Paraglaciecola sp. L3A3: one gene and its partner. The protein of the gene in region 1 interacts with the protein of each later gene in a pairwise test. Links are inferred from orthologs where the notes say so. Each region holds a gene or a part of one and is shown on either strand. Other genes may lie near its edges. The genes, in order: GQR87_RS15570 and recJ.

What was found.
Region 2: the proteins of GQR87_RS15570 (region 1) and recJ interact in binary tests that used the Escherichia coli proteins (3 or more experiments, as listed by UniProt). The link is inferred for Paraglaciecola sp. L3A3 from one-to-one orthologs.

What each region holds. Positions count from the first base shown.
Region 1 is NZ_CP047023.1:3,745,368-3,753,513, forward strand. What follows is about bases 1,977-4,916. They hold GQR87_RS15570 (DNA topoisomerase III), read left to right. Parts: upstream 1,977-2,416; coding sequence 2,417-4,417; downstream 4,418-4,916. Other genes in these bases: GQR87_RS15565 (response regulator), read left to right, coding at 1,977-2,345; GQR87_RS15575 (hypothetical protein), read left to right, coding at 4,556-4,916. Also shown: more of GQR87_RS15565, read left to right, coding at 1-1,976; more of GQR87_RS15575, read left to right, coding at 4,917-5,080; GQR87_RS15580 (cryptochrome/photolyase family protein), read right to left, coding at 5,443-7,020; GQR87_RS15585 (DUF2256 domain-containing protein), read right to left, coding at 7,010-7,177; GQR87_RS15590 (isopenicillin N synthase family oxygenase), read left to right, coding at 7,543-8,146.
Region 2 is NZ_CP047023.1:4,077,506-4,085,699, reverse strand. The notes cover bases 5,161-8,148. They hold recJ (single-stranded-DNA-specific exonuclease RecJ), read left to right. Parts: upstream 5,161-5,789; coding sequence 5,790-7,508; downstream 7,509-8,148. Other genes in these bases: recO (DNA repair protein RecO), read left to right, coding at 7,905-8,148; GQR87_RS16970 (hypothetical protein), read left to right, coding at 7,590-7,871; dsbC (bifunctional protein-disulfide isomerase/oxidoreductase DsbC), read left to right, coding at 5,161-5,720. In the rest of the region: GQR87_RS16995 (general secretion pathway protein GspF), read left to right, coding at 1-1,612; GQR87_RS16990 (acyltransferase), read left to right, coding at 2,410-3,408; GQR87_RS16985 (FAD:protein FMN transferase), read right to left, coding at 3,704-4,666; more of dsbC, read left to right, coding at 4,971-5,160; more of recO, read left to right, coding at 8,149-8,194. UniProt on the Escherichia coli protein: Single-stranded-DNA-specific exonuclease.

The DNA of each region.
Region 1 (8,146 bases):
ACGAAAAGGAGCTGGAAGGATTTGAGAAAATATTTTTCTCCCCCTTAGATAAAAGTCGATATTGGGTGTTGATCTTTCATATTCCAGAAAACTTAGTATTTTCAGAGATCACCACCTCTTTACAAAAAATATTGATATTCAGTTTACTTATGGGCATATTGTCGATTGTATTTGTCATTTGGTTTATTTCACGAAAAATCCTCACTCCAGTTGTAACAATGGCGCAAGCATGTGATCGTTTTAAGGGCGGTGATTTGACAGTGCGTCTTGACACTGGCTCCGTTAGCGATGAAATTCTTACCCTATATCAAGGCATCAATACCTTTGTTGAAAAGCAACAACAGGCAACCGCCCTATTGAATAATGAAGTTATTGCTAAAACCAAGCGTCTTTCTGCGGTCATCGATAATATTGTGGATGGCATAATTACTATCAGTGAGCACGGCATAATCGAATCATTTAACCCCGCAGCCAGAAAAATTTTTGGTTATACAGACGAAGAAGTGATTGGTCAGAATATCAAAATCCTAATGCCTGAACCTTATCAGAGCGAACATGATAATTATCTGCGTAACCATGTAACAACGGGAGAAAAAAAGGTTATCGGCATTGGTCGTGAATTTATCGGCCTACGTAAAAATGGCTCTACCTTTCCTATGGAGTTAGGGGTGAGTGAACTTGAAATCGATAATATCAAACATTTTGTGGGTATTGCCCGTGATATCACCGAACGTAACCAAACCGAAATAGCGCTAAACAAGGCCAAACTCAATGCCGAACAAGCCAGCTTGGCCAAGAGTGAATTCCTCGCTAACATGAGTCACGAAATCCGCACGCCAATGAATGGGGTGATAGGTATGACCAATCTATTGCTAGACACAGAACTCACCCCAGAACAGTACAACTTCGCCAAAGTAGTGAAAAACAGTGCCAAATCATTGATGGTCATCATCAATGATATCCTCGATTTTTCTAAAGTAGAAGCCGGTATGCTGGAAATGGAAGCCATCGACTTCGACATGGGGTCGCTGATGAATGAGTTCGGCAACAGCATTGCGGTTCGTGCCCACGAAAAAGGGCTGGAATTGATTTGCCCAGCTAACCCGGTGATAAATCAGTGGTACAACGCTGATCCTGGGCGTATCCGTCAAATACTCAACAATTTGGTAGGTAACGCCATTAAGTTTACTGAAAAGGGCGAAGTAGCAGTGTATTTCACCATACAGCAGCAAACTGAATCGCGTACTCAAATGATCATTGAAGTGACCGACACAGGAATAGGACTGAGCGCTGAACAACAAAGTGGGCTTTTTGAACGTTTCAGTCAGGCTGACGGGAGTACCACCCGTAAGCACGGGGGGACTGGACTAGGGCTAGCTATCAGTAAACAATTAGTTGAACTAATGGGCGGAAACATAGGTATTAGCAGTATAGAAGGCATAGGTTCTACTTTCTGGTTTACTCTTGATCTTGAAAACGCTGACGCTTCAGCATCCGAACATCCTGAAGCTGAACTACACGGGCAAAAAATATTAGTGGTAGATGACAATCTTACCAACCGTAAATTACTTGGACATTTACTGACTCACTGGCAAGTGGAACATGAGCTAGTTGAAAATGCCAGAGACGCACTCACAAGTCTTACCGCTGCGATTGATAACAACGCCCCTTTTAATATCGCGATAATCGATATGCAAATGCCTGACATGGATGGAGCACAACTAGGTGCGATGATCAAAAGTACCCCTGATTTAGCCAAAACTCATTTAATGATGCTTACATCTCAAGGTCAGCGCGGTGATGGCAAAAAATTAAAAACAGCGGGATTTAGCGCGTACCTCAACAAACCCATAGATCAATCCATTCTTCGTAACTCACTAATGCAGGTTGCAGGGCTCACTTCTGATGAAGGTCCATTAGTCACGGCATACACAGCCCGTAAAAAACTCCAATTTAAAGCCAGAGTGTTAGTAGTAGATGACAATATGATCAACCAGATCGTCGCCCAATCTTTACTAGCACAATTTGGCATACATTCTGATTTAGCTGCCAATGGCGAAGAAGCGCTAGCGGCACTAGAGAATTTACCTTATGACTTAGTGTTCATGGATTGCCAGATGCCAATAATGGATGGCTTTGAAGCCAGTCGCTGTATTCGTGCCTCTCAGTCCAAAGTGCGTGACAAAAATATCCCTATAGTTGCCATGACTGCCAACACTATGCGGGGTGACAAAGACAAGTGCCTAGCAGCAGGTATGAATGACTTTATCTCAAAACCTGTAGAAACACCTAAACTGCAGCTGATATTAGAGCATTGGTTATCTGACTTTCAAATACTGGATTAAGGGGCCGTCTATTTTACTTGTTCAAAAGTCTAAAACAGACTACTGTATAAAAAAACACTAAAAATATTTTTATGCGACTTTTTATTGCTGAAAAACCCAGCTTAGGCCGTGCCATTGCCGATGTATTACCCAAACCCCACAAAAAAGGTGATGGCTACATTAGTGCTGCCAATGGCGATACCGTCAGCTGGTGCGTCGGGCATTTACTCGAACAACAACAACCCGAAGCTTACAACCCTCTGTTTAAAAAATGGAGCCACGAACACCTGCCCATTATTCCCCAGCACTGGCAACTGGCAATAAAAAAACAAACTGCCAAACAACTAGGGGTATTACGCACTTTAGTTAAACAAGCTGATCAGCTAGTACATGCTGGCGATCCTGATCGTGAAGGGCAACTATTAGTTGACGAAGTAATCAATTTTTTAGGCGTAAAGGGAGCTAAAAAAAATACCATCCAACGTATACTGATCAACGACTTAAATCCCTCGGCAATCAAACAATCACTAAATAAACTACGTGACAACCGAGATTTCATCCCCTTGTCTACCTCAGCTTTAGCCCGATCTCGTGCTGACTGGTTATATGGCATCAATTTAACTCGCGCTTATACCTTACAAGGACAAAAAGTCGGCTACAAAGGTGTGTTGTCTGTAGGGCGAGTACAAACCCCTTTATTAGGCTTAGTGGTGCGCCGAGACCAAGCCATAGACGATTTTGTTAGTAAACCTTTTTATGAAGTTTGGGCCCAGCTCGAAACCCAAAAAGGCGAAACCGAGACAGGTGAGCACTTTAAAGCCAAATGGCAACCCAGTGAACATTGTGCTAAATATCTCGACGAACAAGGGCGTAATTTGTCACAAGCCCTGGCGCAAAATGTGGCAGGCCGAGTGAGTCAACAAGCAGCAAAAGTTAAAAACCTTAAGCGAGAGCACAAAAAACAGGCGCCTCCCCTGCCCTATAATTTATCTTCATTACAAATTGATGCCAGCAAAGCCTTTGGTTTAAGTGCCCAGCAAGTATTAGATGTGTGTCAGGGCTTATACGAACGACATAAATTAATTACTTACCCTCGTTCAGATTGCCGCTATTTACCCTTAAGCCATTTTAAACAGGCTAAAGAGGTACATGCCGCCATAATGGCCAATAGCCAACATTTGGCTCAGCAAGGTAATCTGTTTAGCCAAACCCAATTTGATTTAAACCAAAAGTCTAAAGCTTGGAATGACAAAAAGGTCGATGCTCACCACGCTATTATACCCACCCAAAAAATCAGTAATAACTTGTCTGGTAATGATGCCAAAGTATATAGCTTAATATGCAGAAACTACTTAGCCCAGTTTTTACCCCACCATGAGTTTTACGCAGTACGGGTTGAAGTAGAGATAGCCGCAGGTCTCTTTGTGGCTGTGGCTAAAGAGCTAATTAATCAAGGCTGGAAATCCATATTCGTACAAGGCCGAAGTAAAGCTAACGAACAAAGCTCAAAGGCCAACAGCAATAATAACGACGAGCAACAACTATTACCTAAATTAAGCCTTGGTCAAAACCTTAAATCATTACAGGCAGAAGTGTTAGAAAAACACACCTCGCCACCCAAGGCATACACAGACGCCACTTTATTAGCTGCCATGACAGGCATTAGTGCCCATGTTAGCGACCCACAATTACGAAAAATACTCCGCGACACAGACGGACTAGGCACAGAAGCCACTAGAGCGGGCATTATCGAACTATTATTTTCGAGAGGATTTTTAATCCGTAATGGTAAAACAATTAGCTCAACCATCACCGGAAAAAGTTTGATTAACGCCCTACCCGACGTCGCCACCTCCCCAGACATGACAGCTCGTTGGGAAGCCGAATTAACAGCGATTAGTGAAGGCACTAGCCAATATCAAAAGTTAATGCTCCCGTTAGAACAACAACTGAAAGACTTAGTCATACAAAGCCGCCAAGTGTTACCCCAAGGCTTAGCTGGTTTAGGTACACAAAGCTTTGCCAAAAAACGTAAAGGCCAAGGCCGCAGTGGCAAAAGTGCTAAGTTTACTAAGAAAAGCAACAAGCCTTAAGTTTAACTAGCTAGCTGATGTATCAAACTGAAGAACCTTAGATAGATTGAAGTCACAAAAACTATTTGCTGAAATTTACTAAATATTAGCTTTGAGCAAAAGTGAAGATGTACATATTTGCTGCTATTATCTTATTTTGTGATGGTGAAAAAAATCTCAAAAATCAAAACAATAAGCATATTGACAGGGAGCGGGATTAAAATGAACGGAAACAAACGAATTATAAATGTTTTAATATTTGCAGCGCTGTTTTTCGGCACCTATTTGCTTTTAGTTGGCTTTGATTTAGCGGTAGATTTTCAGACTGGTTTACCGATTTTTTATGGTCTGTTATTTTTCGTCTACGCCCTGATGTTGAAGTTTGGCTGGATTGAAAAACCCACCCCGCAAAATCGAAAAAGCGTAGCAGACCCCTTTAATCATCTGAAAATTCAAGATCACGATTTATACATAAATAAGCATAAAATCCCTTTAGTTAAAATCAAAAAAATAGTGCTCGATAAAGTCAAAGCCTTAGATGGCAATACAGAACAAGGTTTAGTGCAATTGCCTTTTAACCAACAAAAAGGACAAATCCCAGAATTATGGTTTGACGCAAAGCATCTTAAATCCTTAAAGGATTTTCTCAAACAACACATACCTCAAGCTGAATTTATTAAGTAACGTTTAGCGCTTCACTTTTTTTGAAGATTTAATAAAAAAATGAACCTGCAAATAAATGTTCGTCTGTGTATTTTCAACAGGTATTAGCAACCTCTTTCTAGAACGACTACTAATTTAACCTAAATACTGGATAAGCCGAACCTCTCGATAACACTCTTTTTGTGCCTAGCCGCGTTGGAGGAGAGTCTAGCAATAACACGTTATTACGTACGACAATCCGCATTGCTATACACGAAAAATTTCGTCACCGAGTAAGCATCCAGGTAAGGTGATTTGGGTGAATATTATTAAGCTATTGAATTGTAATGATAAATTCAGATTATACGATACTTCTTATCCAGAACTCAGGTTAATTTAATTTGTTAAATTTTCTCTAAGTTTTGCAAATAATAGTTAGCTTTATCTAACGTAGCTTGTTGTTGCTCTATGGGTTGCTTTCGCCAATTTTTATAGACCATAGCTTGTCGAGGATTCGATTCAAATAGCAGGCTGTGTTTTTCCATAAAGTGCCAATAAAGGCTATTTAAGGGGCAAGCATTGTCTGTGGTTTTTTGTTTGACGTCATAATGACAACTTTGACAATAATCACTCATTTTATTCACATAATTACCGCTGGCGGCATACGCTTTGGACGCAATCAGTCCACCATCGGCAAATTGACTCATGCCCCGAGTGTTGGGTAATTCAACCCATTCAATGGCGTCGACATAGATACCCAAATACCAGCGATCAACTTGTACAGGGTCAATACCCGTGAGTAAACAAAAGTTACCTGTGATCATCAAACGTTGAATGTGATGGGCATAACTATATTGTAATGATTGTTTGATGGCATGATGTAAACAATTCATTTTTGTGTCACCGTTCCAAAACCATGAAGGTAAGTCGTTATTTGCTTGTAACGCATTCTTTGCATGATATTGCGGCATGTTAATCCAATACATGCCACGAATAAATTCACGCCAACCTACAATTTGTCTGATAAAACCTTCAACCTGAGCAAGGTTAATTGCATCATCGGCTTGATAATGTTTAATTACAGTATCAACCACAAGTTTAGGCGATATCATTTTACTGTTTAAAGAAAAAGACAGCCTAGAATGATAAAGACTCCATTGCTTCTGGGTAATAGCGTCATCGGCATTGCCTGTCATTGCGTCTTGAAAAGTACCAAATGATGGAAGTAAATAACGGCAAAAGAAATCAAGTAATTGTAAACTTTGCTGACGATTAATTGGCCATAATAATTGTGAATCACCATCCCCCATTGTATTGATTTTATGGCGTTCAATACGCTCATTGATCTGGCTCACATCATGACTAAAAACCAATGGAGCAGGAATCAATGACATATCCTTTTTTTTCAGCTTATTACGGTTTTGTTGGTCAAAATTCCACTTACCGCCATCTGGGTTATTGTTTTGGTCGACAAGTAGCTTAAAACGCTTGCGCATATAGCGATAAAAAAACTCCATTCTGTGACTCGTTTCAGCTTTAAAATGCTCAGGTAATTCTTTATGCGGTAAGTAAAAATGTTCAGATTCAACACAAGCGAATAAAATATTTATGCCTGCCAATTGTTGGCAAAATTTAGTCAGTTGCTGAGATAATCGATATTCATCAGGTTGCTGATATTCGAACAGCTGCACATCATTTTTTAATAAATCTGTTAATAGTTCGGGAAGATCAGTGTATTTTTTGGTCTCATCTAAGGTTAAATGCAACACTCGATGCCCTGCGCTTTTTAAAGCGTCAGCAAAAGCCGTCATAGCGGCAAAAAAAGCCTGAATTTTTTGCACATGATGTGTCACATAAGAGGTTTCTTGATGCAACTCGGCAATGACATAAGTACAATTTTCATCCACCTCTTTAAACCAAGAGTGAGAAGCGTTCAATTGGTCGCCTAAAATAAGGCGTAATGTATTTTGCTTATGATGCATGCGTTCTTTTCTCGTTGAAACAGCGTTTTGAACAATAGATAACGTTCTGCCAATCACGTTGCCATTTTTTACGCCAGTAAAATGGCCTGTGGCAGTTAGCGCATAGCTTTTGGGGTAGAGCCGCTTTCCCCTTATGCTTGTGTTCTCGATTGGGCATATTGTTTCCGTGGAATAATCGTTAAAATCAACTCTTGTGCTAGTGCTAACGACTTAATTGACTTATATACGTATCAACAGTGTTTTTTGATTAGTTCACTTGTTCTAATTTTGTGCATTCGCACATTATGTGCGCATTTTCGCATACATCTAATTACGACAAAAACTTTTAACCTATTGTTAATTAAGATTATTATTTTCCATTTGTTTATGGCGCATATATTGCTTTTTTTAATCACACAGTCACAGAATTCTGTGACTGTGTGATTAAAATAGATTAAAACCCGGGACGACTCGGGGTAGGCATAACCTACTAACTTCTCTGGACGGCCAGATAACATTTTGATTTTATATCAGGAGATTGTTATGACGCCACATCCCTCAAAAGATAAACATACTGCATTCCAACAACTTCCCATTGTGGATATCAGTTTATTATCATCAGCCGATCTTTCAGAACGTAAAAAAGTAGCTGAACAGCTAGGCAAAGCGGCAAGTGAGGTGGGCTTTTTATATATTACTGGACATGGCATTTCAGCAGATATAATTAACCGACTAAAAGATAAAACCCGTGAATATTTTTTACAGCCTTTAGACACAAAGATGACCGATTATATCGGCAACTCTATTAACCATAGTGGTTACGTGCCCGAAGGTGAAGAACAACCTGACGCAGAATCAACTATGGTTGATAACAAAGAAGCCTATGATGTGAATTGTGATTTTTTAGCAGAAACAGGCCGCCGACCTATGTTAGGACCAAATCAATGGTCGGAATTAGCAGGCTTTAAAGAAGATATAAAAGCTTACTATGATGAAGCTATTGCTCTTAGTCATCGATTATTTAAAGGATTCGCTTTGGCACTAGGTTTAGCCGAAGACACCTTTGAATCAATTGTGACATCGCCGCCAAGTCAATTACGTTTAATTCATTACCCATACAATGAAATCAGCCCCGAAAATAGGCCTG
Region 2 (8,194 bases), 330 kb from region 1 along the record:
AAAATCATTGAAAGACTTAGCCAAAGCGGCAAAACAAGCCACAGGCGATGCTGATGCCCCTTTGTTACATGAAAATCACGCCAAACCAGTGAGTAGACGTGAGTTTATCGCTCAAGGATTTTGTGCTGGCATGGCTACAGTTACCGCAGGTTCGGCGTTGAATTTATTTTCGGCGAATACTGCTAATGCAAGTTTATCTGCCGATCTAGAAGCACTAAAAGCCCAATGCGGTATTGCCACGCAAGGGGCGGGGAAAATTCCTTTTATTGTGTTTGATTTAGCCGGTGGGGCAAATATTGCGGGGTCGAATGTGCTGGTAGGGGGGCGCGGTGGACAAATGGATTTTTTAAGTACCTCTGGCTATAGCCGCCAAGGCTTACCCGGTGACATGGTGCCGTCTATTGCTAATCCTGATAAAGGACTCAGTGATTTTATTAACTCTGAGTTAGGTTTAGCTTTTCATAGTGATAGTGCTTTTTTACGAGGCATGTTAGAAAAAGTTAGTGTGGGTAATAGAGTCAATATTAACGGTGCAGTGATCCCCGCGCGTTCTGAAAACGATACAGGCAATAATCCCCATAACCCTATGTATGGCATTAATAAAGCAGGCTCTGATGGTTCGCTATTAACTTTAATAGGCTCAAGAAATACTGATTCTGGTGGTAACTCTATGGCACCCACCATGATGATTGACCCTAGTAAACGACCAACAAAAGTGGATAGGCCAACAGATGTGACAGGCTTAGTCGATACCGGTGATTTAATTGGTTTATTATCACAACAAGATTCAGTGGCAGTGATGGAGTCTATCCAGCGTATCAGTGACATGAAACTGAATAAAGTGAATACCAAAGTGACCTCAGACGAAGTGTTAAAAGACTTGGTGCGCTGTGGCTACGTAAAAAGTGCAGACATTGCCGATCGATTTGGTGATCCCAGTGCTCTCGATCCTGTGCAAGATATCGAAATAGTCGGGGATGGCGGGATATTTAGCCAAGAAGAATTTGATAGTGATGGTGAGTACAGAAAAACCGCTGCAGTAATGAAGTTAGTGATGAATGGTTTAGCGGGGGCAGGCACCATTACTATGGGCGGATTTGACTATCACACCGGTGATCGTTCAACCGGTGAAGTACGAGATCTAAGAGCTGGCCGCTGTATGGGCGCTTGTTTAGAATATGCAGCCCGATTAGGTGTGCCTTTAATGATGTATGTATGTTCTGATGGTTCGGTCGCCAGTAATGGCATGATTGACAATAGTGTGAATGGACGAGGCAAGGGCGTTTGGACCGGCGATAACTCCTCTACCGCTGCTTCATTCTTTATGGTTTACAACCCGAATGGCACGCCTGAACTTATGGGCGGCACCCCAGAACTCCAAGCCATGCAACAGCAAATTGGTTATATGCGTCGTGATGGCTCGGTAGAAACTGCTTCTACCCCTGCAGCCAATAACGTCAACTTACTGGTAGAAACCGTTATCTTGAATTATATGGCACTACATGGCGAACAAGGTCAATTTGCTAATTTGTTTCCTACCAATGGTTTAGGTAATAGCACCTTGATGGATAGCCTCACTGCCTTTCAACCTATAGTAAATGGCACGATTTAGGGTTTAGTACTAAGCCCGCCCCGTAAGGCATGACTTCGTCATTTATGCGCTGCGCGCACGGGGCATGGCTTCGCCACCAAAGCATTCGCTTCGCTTACCGTCATCCATGACGCTTTTGATGCGGCATCCCTGCCGCACCAGTTACTCTTTTTCAACAGCAAAAAAGAGTAACCAGAAAACGCCGCGCTTCGACCAAGTTCTATTACCTGCGCTACTTGCCTAATAGAGGTCGCAAAGAAGTTAGAACTAAATTCAAAGCAGTCATATACACTTCCCTGATGATCGGCACCCAACCTCAACATCCATGTTGAGCTGTTCAAGCTGGCGGAGCTTCGCTCCTAAATAATCAGCTTTCACCCATGTCATTTTCCTCTATTAGTCTGCGTTGCTCGGTGAACTTGGAGTCGCGGGGAAATTAAAAGCATCGGCTACGCCGACAAAGTCAAAAGCATGTGCTTCGCACACAGAGAAAAGCAGTAGATAGAAACTAGCAGATAGATTGAAGTGAAATAAAAAAATAAACACTTAAAGTTGTTGCTATCGTTGCAAAAACAGCATAACTGTCGTCCTTCCGGTGGGCTTTTGAGCTGAAATCCATTCTTTTGATTTTTAGTTCCGCATATTCGCAAGATCAAGGTGTTTACCCATATTTCGTCATGAATTAATTTTTGAACGGTCAAAAAATTAAATTATACAGATACTTAGAAAGTATGTTAAAAATAGAGAAAATTAATACGCTGCTTATCCCGTGTTTAAGCACGGGATAAGCAGGCTGATAAACTGTACAAAGGAAAGTTATGCAACGAATTCAAAGCATAGATTTAATGCGCTTAATTGCTATTTTAAGTGTGATAATTATACATACAACACCTTTTGATTCTTCTTCACATGATACTTTCTATTACTTGAAAATTATTTCTAACCAATTATCTAAATTTGCGGTCCCATTCTTTTTTATTATTTCGGGGTATTTTTTCCATATTAAATACCTTAAAACTAATTTGGATACAGCATCAGTTTTTGTAATCAAAAGGTTATTGATATTATTCATTTTTTGGTGTTTTTTTTATTTAATTCCTTGGAATGGGTCTATTCTGTTTGAAAATTTAATATCTAGATTTCAAACTAATCCATATAATACAATTCTAGAAGGAACTCAGATTCATTTATGGTTTCTGGTTTCATTAATCCTTTCTATTGCTATAAGTAATATATTTATTAGATTAAATCACAAACACTCTTTTTATTTACTCTCTGTATTTTCATTTTTATTATTTATTTTTGGTGTTATTGCCGGTAGTTGGTCTAAAACACCAATAGGGATTGATATTAACTTTAATACAAGGAATGGCCCTTTTTTTAGTACAATATTTTTTGTAACGGGCTTAGTTATTTCAAAGTTTAAAAATAAAGATAATTTTTTTAAACTTGGAGGAGTGTTACTTTTAATTGGTGCTTCTTTACAGATATCGGAATCATATTTTTTATATAAAAAATACAACGTTTTTTTTACTAATACAGATTATGTTTTTAGTACTTATATATTTGCGCTTGGTTTTTCGCTTTTAGCGTTATCTAATTCACCAAAACTATCTTCAAAATTAAGTGGGTTTGGTGTTTACACTCTTGGAGTTTATGCTGTTCATTTTTCTTTAATTTCTATGTTATCAAGTATCGATGCTCAAATAGATCATCTACTTTGGGAGGTTACGTACCCTTTTATTGTTTTATTAATTTCTTTAATTATAGCTATATTATTCAGCAAAATTAAGTTTATGAGACGTTTTTTTACATAATCGGGTAGCCGGATGCCAGAGCCCAGGGCGTTTCACTTCGGATAGTGCAGCGCAATCCAACCATCACGGAATCGATAAGGTGACGTCTGTGTACTAAAAACTGAATGTCTGCAATTGCACAGTGTCGATTGTGTTTTGTTTTTTCTGCCTTATGCTGCTTCGTTCAGCTCCACGCTGACTTTATCTGATTTTCATGTTTTCCTCTGTGCAGCAAAGCCTCTGTGCCCTCTGTGGGTTATATTCTTTTATCTTTGGCTTTTGATTTTACTGATCTATTCAGCTTCATTCTGCCTTTTCAAAGCACCAAATCTTTTGAATAATGCATTTTTCGTTGGTTATCCATAATGATGGCGTCATATCCTGGGGTGCGATTGATGAGGTCTATACCGTCTTTCACTCCTAGCACAAACACCGCGGTGGATAGGCCGTCATTCAAGGTGCTGCGTTTACCTATAATCGATACACTTTGTACTTGGTATGCTGACTTACCTGTTTTAGGTGAGAGGATATGATGATATCGCACACCATCTTGTTCGAAGTAACGTTCGTAATCGCCGCTGGTGGAAATGGCGGTATTGATTAAAGGAAGCGTTACTGCTTGGCGCTCTTTGTTGCGTGGATCTCGAATACCTACATGCCATGGTCGGCCAAGCCTATCCCCTAATAATTTGGTATCGCCACCTGCTGTGACTAACGCATGTTGAATCCCTAGATTTTTTAATAACTCGATGCTGGTGTCCACCACATGACCTTTGGCAATCCCCCCTAGATCGATTTTTACATCAGTATGATTGAAGTAAACACTAGTATTTGCTGGATCTAACTGGATATGTTTATAACTGATTGCTGATAAGGCTTTATCTATATCTTGTTGAGTGGGTTTATGCTTTTTTTGATAGTGATACAAAAATCCTACACTGGCGAAGGTAATATCAAATGCCCCTTGGGTTTCAGCTGACAGGCCCACTGAAAGTTGTAATAAATCGAACATTTCTTGTGATATTTTTACCGGCTGATGTGCGGCTAATCGATTAATTTTTGATAACTCGCTGCTATCGATATAGGGGCTCATTAATTGATTTATGCGCTGCATTTCTGTAAACACTGTTTGAATAGCATGAGTACCTAATTCAGGTTGTTCTGCCCATACTTCTACATGAATATTGGTGCCCATAATAGTCGCATTTTCTGTGTGCCATTCGGCTTGCGCTGATGCAGTGATAAAACAACAGGCAAAAAATATAATAAACAGTTTCATACATGGGCCTAAGGTGATTGTTAGGTGATAGCTTAACCTTAGTTATCAAAATTTTCGATTGGTTTTGAAATGTAAGATAGGGATGAAAAATTGGCAAACAAATAACAGCCTTAGGATCGTTGTAACCTTCTGTTACTTTCTGTAACTTTAAACCTTTGGTTTACTCTCGCTATTCCGTTAAACTGATGTCTAATTATTGTTAGAACATGAAATTATTTGGCCTGTTTAAGGTCTTATTCTTATTAGACTTATATTTAGGAAAATTATGAACAGTGTAAAAGTCTTATCGATAGGTGTTGTCGGTATGTTGATCCTCGCTACTTTTGTTATTTCACTTGACCGAGCTATTGCTGCGGTTGCTAGCACAAGTGCTCCAGTAACGGCTAAGGCAAATAATAATCAAGCGCTAGATTATACTCAAGTAGGGGATAAAATTAGACGTTCGTTACAGTTAAATGTTAGCTCTGTTGCAGAATCACCAGTGCAAGGTTTATTACAAGTCATGACTGAGAAGGGTTTATTTTACGTGAGCCAAGATGGTAGTTACTTCATGCAAGGACGTATTTTTAATCTTGATGAAGGGATGCGTAATGAAACAGAAGCTGCATTATCTGGCGCTCGTTTGTCTGGATTAGAAACCTTTAAAGATAATGTGATCGAATATAAAGCAGATAAAGAAAAGTATGTGGTGAATGTATTTACCGATATTACCTGTGGATATTGTCGTAAATTACATAATCAAATGGCAGAATATAATGATTTAGGTATTACTGTGCGTTATTTAGCCTTTCCTCGAGCGGGTCTAGGTGGGCAGTCTTATCACGACATGGTTTCAGTTTGGTGTGCAGCCAACCCACAAAAAGCAATGGATGACGCTAAAGCAGGTTCACAAGTGGCAGCTAAAAATTGTGATTCAAAAGTGGCTGAGCAATATGCATTTGGTCAAAGTATGGGCGTCAATGGCACGCCAAATATAGTGATGCCTGATGGTTCTGTTATACCTGGTTACCAACCACCAGAGCAATTAGAAGAAGCGTTAAAAGCCATCATGTAATTTTTATTGTCCGCTTGGGTTTGTCCAAGCGGCTTCACTCTATGCATACGGAATGATTTTATGCCAGCTGTGCAAATTAGCCGCAGAATCCACAAAAATGCCGACCATCTACCTCATTCAATTCACCCAAGATTAAGACAAATATATGCCGACAGAGGCGTAGAAAACGCCGAACAATTGAGTCGTAGTGCCCAAGCATTATTGCATTATCAATTGTTGAGCGGCATCGACCAAGCTGTTGAATTATTATGTCAAGCCATAGCTGAAAACAAAAAAATAATGATAGTGGGCGACTTTGATGCTGATGGCGCTACCAGCACAGCACTGAGTATTTTGGCGTTACGTGGTATGGGGGCCAATAATTGTGATTTTTTGGTGCCTAACCGATTCGATTTTGGTTATGGTTTAAGCCCTGAAATTGTCGAAGTGGCCGCGTCACAACAGTCTGAAGTTTTAGTGACTGTCGACAATGGAATTAGTTGTTTTGCTGGTGTTGAAAAAGCTAAGGCTTTGGGAATGACAGTAATTATTACCGATCATCATTTAGCCGCTGAAACTTTGCCTAACGCTGATGCTATTGTGAATCCTAATCAACCGGGTTGTGATTTTTTATCGAAAAATTTAGCCGGTGTTGGAGTGGCATTCTATTTAATGCTGGCTTTAAGAGCCAAATTAAAAGCCAATGCTTGGTTTGTAAACAAACAAATTCCGATGCCTAACTTAGCTGATCTTTTAGATTTAGTCTCTTTAGGCACAGTGGCCGATGTGGTGCCCCTTGATGAAAATAATCGTATCTTAGTGCATCAAGGATTACAGCGTATCCGTAGTGATAAATGTCGACCTGGGATCCAAGCTATTTTAGAAGTCGCGGGCAAAGACAAAAGTCGTCTGGTGGCCTCTGATTTAGGTTTTGTCGTGGGGCCAAGACTTAATGCTGCTGGGCGTTTAGATGATATGTCTTTGGGGATAGAATGCTTATTGACTGATGACTCAGGCAGAGCCAGACAGATAGCGGTGCAGCTCGATAGTCTCAATCGAGAAAGACGAGAAATTGAAAGTTCGATGCAACAAGAAGCTGTAAAGGCTCTTGATTCGTTAAACATTGAATCCGCTAATTTACCTTATGGCTTGGTGTTATACCAAGCTGATTATCACCAAGGGGTGATTGGTATTTTGGCTGGGCGTATCAAAGATAAATATCACAGACCGACTATTGCGTTTGCTCATCAAGATGATGAAACCTTAAAAGGTTCGGCTCGTTCTATTCCTGGTTTACATATTCGTGATTTATTAGAAGAGTTGAATAGCCGTTATCCTGATGTAATAGGTAAATTTGGTGGTCATGCTATGGCGGCTGGTTTAAGTTTGCCGCTGAAAAACTTAGAGGCATTTCAACGAGTTTTTAATCAAATTGCGGAAGAAAGTTTGCGAGATAAACCTCTAGCTGGCGAGTTGATTTCTGACGGAGAATTGCAGGCGGCCGATTTTACTTTGGCTTTTGCGCAAACCTTAAAAAGTGCAGGACCATGGGGCCAAGGTTTTCCTGAGCCACTGTTCGATGGTGATTTTCAGCTAATGGAACAAAAAATAGTGGGCGTTAAACATCTAAAAATGATGGTTAAACACCCAAGTGGATTATTGTTTGATGCTATTGCTTTTAATATTGACCCCGATATTTGGCCTAATCCAAGATGTTCTACTGTGAATTTGGCTTATAAGTTAGATATCAACGAATTTCGCGGCAGAACCAACTTACAGCTTATGGTTGAAGGTTTGATCCCAGTTTAATTTTTACACTCGCAGTTTATATATTTATGAAGTTAGCGAAAAGTGCTAAACTTGTTTTTTTCAGCTAACTCTAAAGTGGCCATGGCAAAAAAATCTGATGTAGAAAAATTGCTCGATAAACACGATAACCTCACTCACTCTGAAGAGATGACTGTGGTATCACATGTTCAACGCAAAGATGACGATTGGTTTATGAATACCTTATTGGTAGAAGGCACTGATGTACCTTTCAAATTCCGCCGTCGAAAAGTCTACAAAAATCTAACGGGTGCGCGGGTGAATTTGACTTATTACCCTATGACCGAAGAAATTGCGGGCATGGAGTTTGAAGCAATGAAAGTGGTACGCATAAAAGTTAGCTAGCTCACAACTCAATCTATTTTTCAGGTAAATCCTTTGGTTCCACAGCAGTTAAATGGTTTTTTGTTACATAGACGTGAGTATCGAGAAACCAGTTATTTAACTGACTTTTTTACTGCGGAACTTGGAAAAATAAGTGCCGTGGTGAAAGGTGTTCGTGGTAATAAGGGCGATAAAAAAAGTTTATTGCAATCGTTCCAGCCTTTGTTAATCAGTATTTCTGGAAAACACGAATTGCGTAACTTGAATCAACTTGAATCGAGTGCAAGTATGTTTCGTTTAGCTGGCCATCATTTATTTTCGGCTATGTATATCAACGAAATTCT